2 regions of the Sphingomonas sp. PAMC26645 genome follow, and region 2 is predicted to be linked to the other one. Evidence: riboswitches for the same ligand, from Rfam matches in the RefSeq annotation. Region 2 holds a riboswitch; the other holds the start of a gene.
What was found. A riboswitch is a leader RNA that binds a small molecule or an ion and turns the genes downstream of it on or off. The one in region 2 is predicted to bind cobalamin.
Positions count from the first base shown of each region.

Region 1: linked by a shared signal. The riboswitch ahead of E5673_RS12970 (DUF1636 domain-containing protein) and the one ahead of cobW (cobalamin biosynthesis protein CobW) in region 2 are both predicted to bind cobalamin.

Region 1 is NZ_CP039249.1:2,800,667-2,805,895, reverse strand. Features, by position in the region: gene E5673_RS12980 (NAD(P)/FAD-dependent oxidoreductase) at 1-352, opposite strand, end outside; gene cobO (cob(I)yrinic acid a,c-diamide adenosyltransferase) at 407-1,012, shown strand; cobalamin riboswitch at 1,204-1,398, shown strand; gene E5673_RS12970 (DUF1636 domain-containing protein) at 1,570-1,977, shown strand; gene cobT (nicotinate-nucleotide--dimethylbenzimidazole phosphoribosyltransferase) at 1,974-2,987, shown strand; gene E5673_RS12960 (histidine phosphatase family protein) at 2,999-3,556, shown strand; gene cobS (adenosylcobinamide-GDP ribazoletransferase) at 3,553-4,284, shown strand; gene E5673_RS12950 (cobyric acid synthase) at 4,264-5,229, opposite strand, start outside.
Region 2 is NZ_CP039249.1:2,636,730-2,641,958, forward strand. Features, by position in the region: gene E5673_RS12150 (HoxN/HupN/NixA family nickel/cobalt transporter) at 1-1,022, shown strand, start outside; cobalamin riboswitch at 1,259-1,469, shown strand; gene cobW (cobalamin biosynthesis protein CobW) at 1,570-2,607, shown strand; gene cobN (cobaltochelatase subunit CobN) at 2,616-5,229, shown strand, end outside.

The DNA.
Region 1 (5,229 bases), 160 kb from region 2:
GCGCGAGGATCAGGCCAGCGAACAACCCGCACGGCCCTGCGCCGACCACCACAGGGCGGGGGCCGGTGTAGCTCGCGCCGCCCTTGGTGACGAAGCGGTAGCCTGTGTCGGGGGTGCGCTGGACGTGGCGATCCTTGCGGAAGCGGGTTAGGACGGTGTCCTCGTTCTTCAGCGTGACGTCGACCGAATAGACGAGCTGGATGTCCATCTTGTCACGCGCATCGTGCGCGCGACGCGCCACGGTGTAACGGATCAGGTCGCGTGGGGTGACGCGCAGGCGGTCGCGGATCGCGGCGGGGAGCGCTTCGTCGGCGTGGTTGAGCGGCAGCTTGAGGTCGGTAATGCGGAGCATGTCGGTCGCTCTAGCGCCGCGCGGCGCGATCCGCCATCGGGTGCGCGAGAGGACATGACCATGCGGACCGACGAAGAACAGAATGCCAAGAGCGCCAAGCGCAAGGAGGTCCACGACCGGATCGTCGCGAGCAAGACGATCGAGAAGGGGCTGGTCATCGTCCACACCGGCAAGGGCAAGGGCAAGTCGACTGCCGCGTTCGGCATGGCGGTGCGGATGATCGGTCATGGGCGCAAGGTCGGCGTGGTGCAGTTCGTCAAGGGCGCGATGGCGACCGGCGAGAAGGCGGTCTTCGATGCGTTCCCCGCGCTGTGCGAGTTCAAGCCGATGGGGGAGGGGTTCACCTGGGACACCCAGGATCGCGCGCGCGACATCGCGGTGGCGCGCGAGGCGTGGGACGAGGTGAAGCGGATGATCGCCGATCCGTCCTATGCGATGGTCGTGGCGGACGAACTGAACATCGTGTTGCGGTATGAGTATCTGCCGGTCGACGAGGTTCTGGCGGTGTTGGCGGCGAAGCCCGAGATGACGCATGTCGTGGTGACCGGGCGGAACGCGCCGGATGCACTGATCGAGATGGCGGATCTGGTGTCCGAGATGACGCAGGTGAAGCATCCGTTCCGGTCGGGGGTCAAGGCGCAGGCGGGCGTGGAGTTTTAGGCGGCTTCGTATTCTACGGCCCGTTATGACCACCGTCCGTCATCCTGACAAAAGTCAGGACCCAGAGCCACGGAGGCCACCGCCCGTTACCCTGGGTCCTGACTTTCGTCAGGATGACGGGAGGGCGTGGGGACGGCTCGCGGACTTCTAACGGACGTAGCCGTGTCTTGCGTCGTCTCCACCTCCCGCCTATCGCTGCCCCCGCGACAGGTTCCCCCGATGCTCGCGCGGAGGGGGATGAAAATGGGAACGGGAAACACCCGGCTGCCCCTGCAACTGTACGCGGCGAGCCATCGTGCCTCATGCCATTGGGATGTTCCCGAGAAGGCGGCGCGGACGGCGTTGACCCGCGAGCCAGGAGACCTGCCCGTCGCGGTCGTCTTTCGTCCGGCCAGGGTGCGCCGAACGGACGGGTAACACCCCGAGCGACGACATCGCTTCGCGTCGCGCGGAGGCTGGAGGCGTGCGCCTTTCGCCCTTCGCGCGGTGCGGGATCGACTGTCCGAAGGGGTTCCTATGCCAAGTTCACGTCATTCCAATATCGTCCGGGCACGGACATGCTGAAGCCGGTCGAAGACGGCGTTGCCGTGGTCGCGTGCAACACGTGCCGCCATTCCACCGATGCGCGTGACGACGAGCAGGGTCAGCGCGGCGGCGCACGGCTCGTTAGCGCGCTGAAGGCGATGCAGGCGAGCGATCCCGCTTATGCCGACGTGGCGGTGCAGGAGATGCCGTGCCTGTTCGCCTGCCAGGATTTCTGCACGATCCACCTCCGCGCGCCCGCCAAGGTCGGCTATGTGCTCGGCCGTTTCGAGCCGACCGAAGACGCTGCCCGTGCGATCTTGGATTACGCACGGCTCTACGGCGAGAGTGCGTTCGGACAGGTGCCGTTCAAGCAATGGCCGCAGGGCGTGAAGGGCCACTTCATCACCCGCACGCCGCCCGCCGGGTTCGTCGTGGAATGACCTTTTTTCCGACGGCCGGGGCATTTCTAACATCCTTGAGCGCGTTGCCGCAGCCGGACGAAGCTGCTCGATTGGCGGCAGTGGCGCGGCAGGGCGAACTGACCAAGCCGCCGGGCTCGCTCGGGCGGTTGGAAGAGATTGCCGTCTTCATGGCCGGCTGGCAGGGCCATGAACGCCCGCGGCTCGATCGCGGCCGGGTGGTGATCTTCGCGGGTAATCACGGCATCGTCGATCGCGGCGTCAGTGCGTTTCCGGCCTCCGTCACCGCGCAGATGGTGGCCAATTTCCAACATGGCGGTGCGGCGATCAATGCGCTGTCGCGCGCGGCGGGGCTCGATCTCAAAGTCGTTCCGCTCGACCTCGACCGGCCGACCATCGATTTCACCGTCGCCCCGGCGATGTCGGAGGAGGAATGCCTCGATGCGATCAACGCGGGCGCCGCAGTCGTTGCGGACGCGCCCGACCTGATCGTGCTCGGCGAGATGGGGATCGGCAACTCGACCTCCGCCGCCGCGCTGTGCCTCGCCAGCTTCGATGGCTCGGCACGCGACTGGGTCGGGCCCGGTACGGGAGTCGACGACGACGGCATGGCCCGCAAGATCGCGACCGTGGAGGCCGGGCTGGCGCTGCACCGGGACGCACTGACCACCCCGTTCGAGACGCTACGCAGGCTTGGCGGTCGTGAACTTGCGGCGATCGCTGGCGCGGTCCTCGCGGCGCGTCTGGCCGGCGTACCCGTCATGCTCGACGGCTTCATATGCTGTGCCGCGGTCGCGCCGATCGCCGCTGCGTGCCCGGATATCCTCGCACATTGTCTTGCCGGCCACGTGTCGGCCGAGCCGGGTCATGCGCGCCTGTTGCGGGCATTGGGCCTCGATCCGCTGCTATCGCTAGGCATGCGGCTCGGCGAGGGAAGCGGCGCGGCGACTGCGACGTTGCTCGTTCGTGCGGCGCTGGCGGCGCATGACGAGATGGCGACCTTTGCCGAGGCGGGGGTCTCAGTCGCGTGACCGGTTCGCACATGCTGTACCTGATGCGGCATGGTGCTCCCGTCCGCGAAGGCCTGTTGCTGGGGCGAACGGACGATCCGGTAACGGAGGCCGGTATTGCGGCGTGCGTCCAGCGAGCCGCAGGGCTGGAGGTTGCTGCGATCGTGTCGTCCGGTCTGAGGCGTACGCGCGATTGCGCGACGGCGATCGGCAGCGCGCGGGGCATCGTCGGCGAGGTCGATCGACGGTGGCGCGAACTCGACTTTGGAGCATGGGACGGCTTGCGTCCCGCCGATGTCGATCCGGCCGCCTTCGCGCGGTTCCACGATGATCCGGACGCCGCCCCGCCGCCGGATGGTGAGCGATGGTCGTCGTTGTTGGACCGTGTCGGCAATGCCTTGGCGGTACTTCCCCCGGTGCCGACGTTGGTCGTCACGCACGGTGGCGCTATCCGGGCGGCGCTGGCGGACCTGTGCGGGTTCGATCGTCGTCAGACATGGGCGTTCGACCTGCCTTATGCCGCGCTCGTGTCGTTGCGGATCTGGCCTGGGCCGGATCGGACTGTTCAGATCGTCGGGCTGGCGACGTGAAGCGGCTGGTCATCGCTTTCGGTTTCCTGACGCGCCTGCCGATGCCGCGGGTCGAGGCCGGGGCTCACGACTTTGCCGCGGCGATCCGATACTATCCGCTCGTCGGACTGGCGATCGGCGTGCTCGTCGCTGCGGCGGGATGGGCAGGCGCATCGATCGACCCCTGGACCGGGGCATGCACCGCATTGCTGACGTGGATCGCCGTCACGGGCGTATTGCATCTCGACGGGCTGGCCGATCTTTCCGACGGACTGGGCGCGGCGCATGGCGATCGGACGCGGTTGCTCGCGGTGATGGCCGATCCGCATATCGGCAGCTTCGGCGTCGTCGCGATCGTCGCCCAGATGATCGCCAAGCTGGTTCTGCTGCACGCGGTCGGGTCGAAGGCGTGGTGGCTGGTCATCCTGGTGCCGTTTGCGGCCCGCATGGGACCGCTAGCCTGGGCAGTCCTGTTGCCGCCGTTGCGGGCGGGCGGATTGGGCGCCGCGGTCGCCGGCGCAGTCCGATCGCGCGACCTGGTCGGCTGGGGACTCCTCCTGACGCTCGCTGCCGTCGCTGCTCCGGCGCTAATGGCGGTTCCACTCCTGATACTGGCCGTCGCCGCGTGGTTGCGGCGTAAACTGGGAGGCGTGACCGGAGACGCGCACGGGGCGGGGATCGAGCTTGTCGAGACCGGCGTCCTGCTCGCTTTTGCCATCGCCGGTGCGTCAGCCGGCGCGCTGGGCTAGGTCGAGCATCGCATCGAGATCGACGTGACGTTCGAGCGTTGCCGCGATCGCGTCGAGTGCGGCATCGATCGAGGTAGCATGGTCCGGTCCGACCGCGTTGACGCCGAGCCGCGCCAGCCACGCTCCGCGTTGCTCGGCAAGCCCGAACAGGCCGTGGACATAACTCCCGTGAACCAGTCCGTCGGCGCTCGTGGCGCCTTCCGCACTGCCGTCGGAGCGATGACCGACGGGGCGGTTCAGGTCGCCGCCGGTCGTCGCGCCCATGTGCATCTCATAGCCTTCGAAGCGCGCGCCGTTGGCGATCCCCTCGATCCGCTCGAGCGTCTTGGTCGCCGTGAGAACCGTGTCGACATCGAGCAGCCCAAGCCCCGCGATCGTCGTCGCCGTGCCTTCGATACCGTGCGGATCGGCGATGCTGCGACCCAGCATCTGGTAGCCGCCGCAGAGCCCCAGCACGGGCTTTCCCCGGCGGTGGTGCGCGAGGATGTCGATGTCCCAGCCTTGCGCGCGCAGGAAGGCGAGATCGGGGATCGTGGCTTTCGAGCCGGCCAGCACGATCATGTCCGCCTCGGGGATCGGGGTGCCGGGCGGGACCATCACCAGCGCGACGCCGGGTTCTAGGCGTAGCGGATCGAGGTCGTCGAAATTGGCGATCCGCGGCGTGATCGGGCAGGCGATCGTCACACGACGTTCGACCGACGCAGAAGGGCGTTCGAGGATCACTGCGTCTTCGCTGGGCAATCGCGCTGCGTCAGTTAGCCAGGGTACGACGCCGTAGCCGCGCCATCCGCTGCGTGCTCCGATCGCCCGATAGCCGTCGTCGAACAGTGTGGGATCGCCGCGGAACTTGTTGACGAGGAAGCCGTGAATCATCGCCGCGTCGGCAGGGTCGATCACCGCGCGCGTGCCGACGATCGAGGCGATGACCCCACCGCGGTCGATATC
Region 2 (5,229 bases):
CGCGGGGTTCGACACGAAAGCGCATCGGCTGGATGTTCGCAGGCTTGGTCGCGGCCAACATCGCCGCATGGTGTTGGGCGTTCTCGCTGTTCCACGCGCAACCGCTGATGCTGGGCACCGCGCTGCTCGCCTGGGGCCTCGGCCTTCGCCATGCTGTCGACGCCGATCACATCGCGGCAATCGACAATGTGACGCGCAAGCTCATGCAGGACGGCCAGCGCCCGATCGCGGTCGGCTTCTGGTTCGCGATCGGTCATTCGGGGATCGTGCTGATCGCGGCCGTCGCGATCGCATTGACCGCCAATGCGCTGTCGCAGTTTGAGGCATTCAAGCAAGTCGGCGGGGTGGTCGCGACCGTCATCTCAGCCGTGTTCCTGTTCACGATCGCCGCGATGAACCTGATCATCCTCCGCTCGGTGTGGCGCACCTTCGGCCATGTCCGGGGCGGCGGCACCTATGTCGAGGAGGACCTCGACCTCCTCCTCGGCAACCGCGGGCTGCTCGCACGTCTGTTCCGCCCGATGTTCCGGCTGGTCACGCGGAGCTGGCACATGGCGCCACTCGGCTTCCTGTTTGGCCTGGGTTTCGACACGGCGACGGAGGTCGCGATCCTCGGCCTCTCCGCAAGCCAGGCCACCGACGGTCTCTCGATCGGTGTCATCCTCGTCCTCCCGGTGCTGTTCGCCACCGGCATGGCGTTGGTCGATACCGCCGACGGCGTCGTCATGCTCGGCGCCTATGAATGGGCGTTCGTGAAGCCGATCCGCAAGCTCTACTACAACATCACCATCACGCTGATCTCCGCGATCGTTGCGATCGCGATCGGCGGTATCGAGACGCTGGCGCTGCTCGGATCGAAGCTCGGCTACACCGGCGGCATATGGGACGTCGCAACGGCGCTCGGCGAGAATTTCAACGGCCTCGGCTTCGCGATCATCGGCCTGTTCGTGCTCTGCTGGGTGCTGAGCTTCGCGATCTACCGCTGGAAACGCTTCGACGAGATCGAAGTCGTGCACGGATAGGCTAGCTCTTCCGTTCCCCAAGCTCGACGCGCTTTCGAATCCTCCCCCGCCAGGGGGAGGTGGCTGGCACTTGCCAGACGGAGGGGGAGGACGGCGATCACGTTTGTTCCGTGTACGCCCCCTCCGTCACCTCCGGTGCCACCTCCCCCTGGCGGGGGAGGATCGAAAACTAGCGATATGCGAATTGGCAGTCCCGCTAAACTGCTCTAACCCACCCCCGAGGCTCGGTTTCACCGAACCTCACAGATCGCGCCGGTGCCCTTCGGGGCTTGAATGGGAATGCGGTGCGGGAGTTCCTCCCAATGCCGCGGCTGTCCCTGCAACTGTAAGCGGTGAGCGAGACGCACACGCCCTTTACGCAAGGGCAGCCACTGGGGAAACCTGGGAAGGCGTACGTCGAGCCTCGACCCGCGAGCCAGGAGACCTGCCAGCGTTATGGTCGCTCTTGCTACGATCCAGGGGATGGTCGCGGCACGGTACTCCGTTTGAGCGACGAACGCGTGCGGCCCCGATGGTCGTGCGTGCGTGTGCTCGCAGGAGAATACCAATGCCCGATCTTTCAAAGGTCCCCGTCACGATCGTCACCGGCTTTCTCGGAGCCGGCAAGACCACGCTCATCAGCCACCTGATCCGCAACGCGAGCGGCCGCCGTCTCGCCGTCGTCGTCAACGAATTCGGCACGCTCGGCATCGATGGCGATATCCTCAAGGGCTGCGCGATCCCCGATTGCCCGGCGGAGAACGTGATCGAGCTGGCGAACGGCTGCATCTGCTGCACGGTGGCGGATGATTTCATCCCGACCGTCGAGGCGCTCCTCGCGCTCGACCCGCGCCCCGATCACATCCTGATCGAGACCTCCGGCCTCGCGCTGCCCAAGCCGCTGCTGAAGGCATTCGACTGGCCCGCAATCCGCTCGCGCATCACCGTCGACGGCGTCATCGCGCTCGCCGATGCGGAAGCCGTTGCCGCGGGCCGCTTCGCCCCCGACGTGGCCGCGCTCGACGCGCAACGTGCCGCCGACCCCAGCGTCGATCACGAGACGCCGCTCTCGGAAGTGTTCGAGGATCAGCTCGCCTGCGCTGATCTGGTGCTCCTGACTAAGGTCGATCTCGCCGGCCCCGAAGGCGTCGCCAAGGCACGCGCCGTCATCACCGCGGAGTCCGCACGGCCGCTCCCGGTGATCGACCTGACCGACGGCATCATCGATCCTCGCGTGATCCTCGGCCTCAACGCCGCGGCCGAGGACGATATCGCCAGCCGCCCGTCGCATCACGACGGCGAGGACGATCACGAGCATGACGACTTCGACAGCGTCGTCGTCGAGCTTGGCGAAATCGCCGACCCCGCCGACCTGACCGCGAAGATCGAGGCGCTCGCCCGCAGCGCCGACATCCTCCGCGTAAAGGGCTATGCCGCCGTCACCGGCAAGCCGATGCGCTTGCTCGTCCAGGCGGTCGGCGCGCGTGTCCGTACGCAGTACGACCGCCCGTGGCGGGCCGACGAACCGCGCCGCACGCAACTCGTGGTCATCGCCGAGCACGACCGGATCGACGAGGCCCGCATCAAGGCCGCGCTGAACGGCTGAGGCCCACGATGCACGTCGTCTTCCGCGATACCCACGGACTGGAGGAAAGCGCGGTCCCGCAGGACCTCGCCCAATCCCCCGCGGACCTCGTCGTCCTCTCGTTCTCCGACGGTGACCTCGGCGCGTTCGCCGCGGGCTGGAAACGTGCGGATGTTGCTGGAAGCCGGTTGCCCTCGCTGCGCGTAGCGAACCTGACCGCGCTCCAGCACCCGCTCTCGGTCGACACCTACATCGAACAGACGCTCGCTGGCGCGAAGGGAATCCTGATCCGGCTGATCGGCGGACGCTCGTACTGGAGTTATGGCCTGCAACAGGTCGAGAACCTCGCGCGCGAGAAGGGCATCGCGCTAGCGGTTCTCGCCGCGGACGGTCGCATCGACACGCGCCTCGACGCAGCCTCGACGATCCCGCTCTCGACGCTCCGCCGCCTGGCCCATCTTTGCGACACCGGCGGCGCGGTCGCAGCTCAAGCGGCACTGGCACAGTTCGCGCTCGCGGCTGGCATTTACGCCGGCCCGGTCACCGGCGTCCGAGCGATCGCCGACGTCGGCGGCTGGCAGCCGCATGACGGCGTGACGTGCCCGGCCGCATTCGCGCTCAACGCGAACCGCCCCCGCATCCTGATCGTCTTCTACCGCTCCTACCTGACCGCCGCCGACCTCCACCCGATCGAAGCGCTTCATGCCGAACTGACCGCGAGAGGGTTCGACGTCATCGGCCTGTTCGCGCCCTCTTTGAAAGCTCCGGACGCCGCCGCCTGGACGAAACGCTGGGTCAAGACACTGGAACCCGCCGCGATCGTCAACGCCACCGCCTTTTCCGCACGCGGCGCCACCGACGCCACGCCTCTCGACGGCGCGGACGTCCCCGTCTTCCAGATCGCGCTCGCCACCTCCGACCGTGCCGCCTGGGCCGGTGCCACCCGAGGCCTGTCGCCCGCCGACCTCGCCATGCACGTCGTCCTCCCCGAAGTGGACGGTCGCCTCTTCGTCGGCGTCGCCAGCTTCAAGGAAGCCGCCGCGCGAGACGGCGACCTGGAATACACCCGCCGCGAACACCGCGCCGACCCAGCCCGCATCACCGCGATCGCCGCGCGCATCGAAGCGTGGACGAACCTCGCCAGCAAACCCATCGCCGACCACCGCCTCTCGATCGTCCTTTCGACCTACCCCGGCAAGGCGTACCAGATGGCGCACGCCGTCGGCCTCGACGCACTCGCCTCCACGCAAGCGATCCTCGACGACCTCGCCGAAGCGGGCTACGCAATCACGCCCGACGCAACTGATCTCGCTACCTCACGCATTCACTGGCCGCTCGCCGAGTACCGCAAAGCCCTCGCACATCTTCCCGAAGCGCTCCGCAGCGATCTCCAGGAAAGCTGGGGCGACCCAACGGAAGACTTCGTCTTTACCGCGATCGACCAGGGCGGGGCACTGGTCGCTCTTCAACCCGAACGCGGCCGAACCGAGCAACGCGCGGAAGAGTATCACGACCTCTTCCGCTGCCCCTGCCACGCCTATGTCGCCTTCTACCTCTGGCTCCGCACGCGCGGCACCGACGCGCTGGTCCATGTCGGCGCGCATGGCACGCTCGAATGGCTCCCCGGCAAGTCGGTCGCACTGTCCGATGCCTGCTGGCCCGAGGCTCTGACCGGCGCGATGCCCGTCATCTACCCGTTCATCGTCAACGATCCCGGCGAGGCGGCCCAAGCCAAGCGCCGCATCGGCGCAGTCACGCTCGGCCACGTCCCGCCACCGCTCGAACGCACGCGCACCGGCGAAGGCTTAGGCCGCCTCGAAGCGCTGCTCGACGAATTCTCCAACGCCGACGGCCTCGACCCAGCCCGCCGCGACCGCCTGCAACGCGACATCCGCGACGAAGCCACCGCCACCGGCCTCGCCGCGACGCTGGGCCTCGACGACGCACAGTCCCAAGCCGACGCGATCACCCGCATCGACACGTTCGTCTGCGACGTGAAGGAGAGCCAGTATGGCGACGGGCTCCACATCTACGGCCGCGGCGAACACGGCGCAGCGGAGCGCCTCGGTCTCCTGTCGGCCCTCCAAGGCAAACGAGTCGCGTCCGGCCCGTCCGGCTCCCCGTGGCGAGGCCGCGCCGACGTCCTCCCCACCGGCCGCAACCTCTATACAACCGATCCCCGCGCAGTCCCGTCGCGCGCCGCGCATACCCAAGGCGTGAAGCTCGCCGACGAGCTCGTCCGTCGCCATCTGCAAGACCACGGCGACTACCCACGCAACCTCGTCGTCGACCTATGGGCCTCCGCGACGATGCGCACTGCCGGCGAGGAGTTCGCGATGGCGCTCCACCTGCTCGGCGCTGAACCTGTCTGGGACATGCAGTCCGACCGCGTCACGGGCGTCGAAATCCTGCCACTGGCGAACTTCGACCGGCCCCGCATCGACGTCACCCTGCGCGTATCCGGCCTGTTCCGCGACGCCTTCCCGACGCTCTGCACGATGTTCGGCCAGACTGTTCGAGCCTTAGGCGCACGCGACGAGCCGCAGGACCGGAACCCGTTCGTCGGCAAGCCAGCCACCGCGCGCGTCTACGGCCCCGAACCCGGCCGCTACGGCCTCAGCATGGGTGACGCGGCCCAGACCT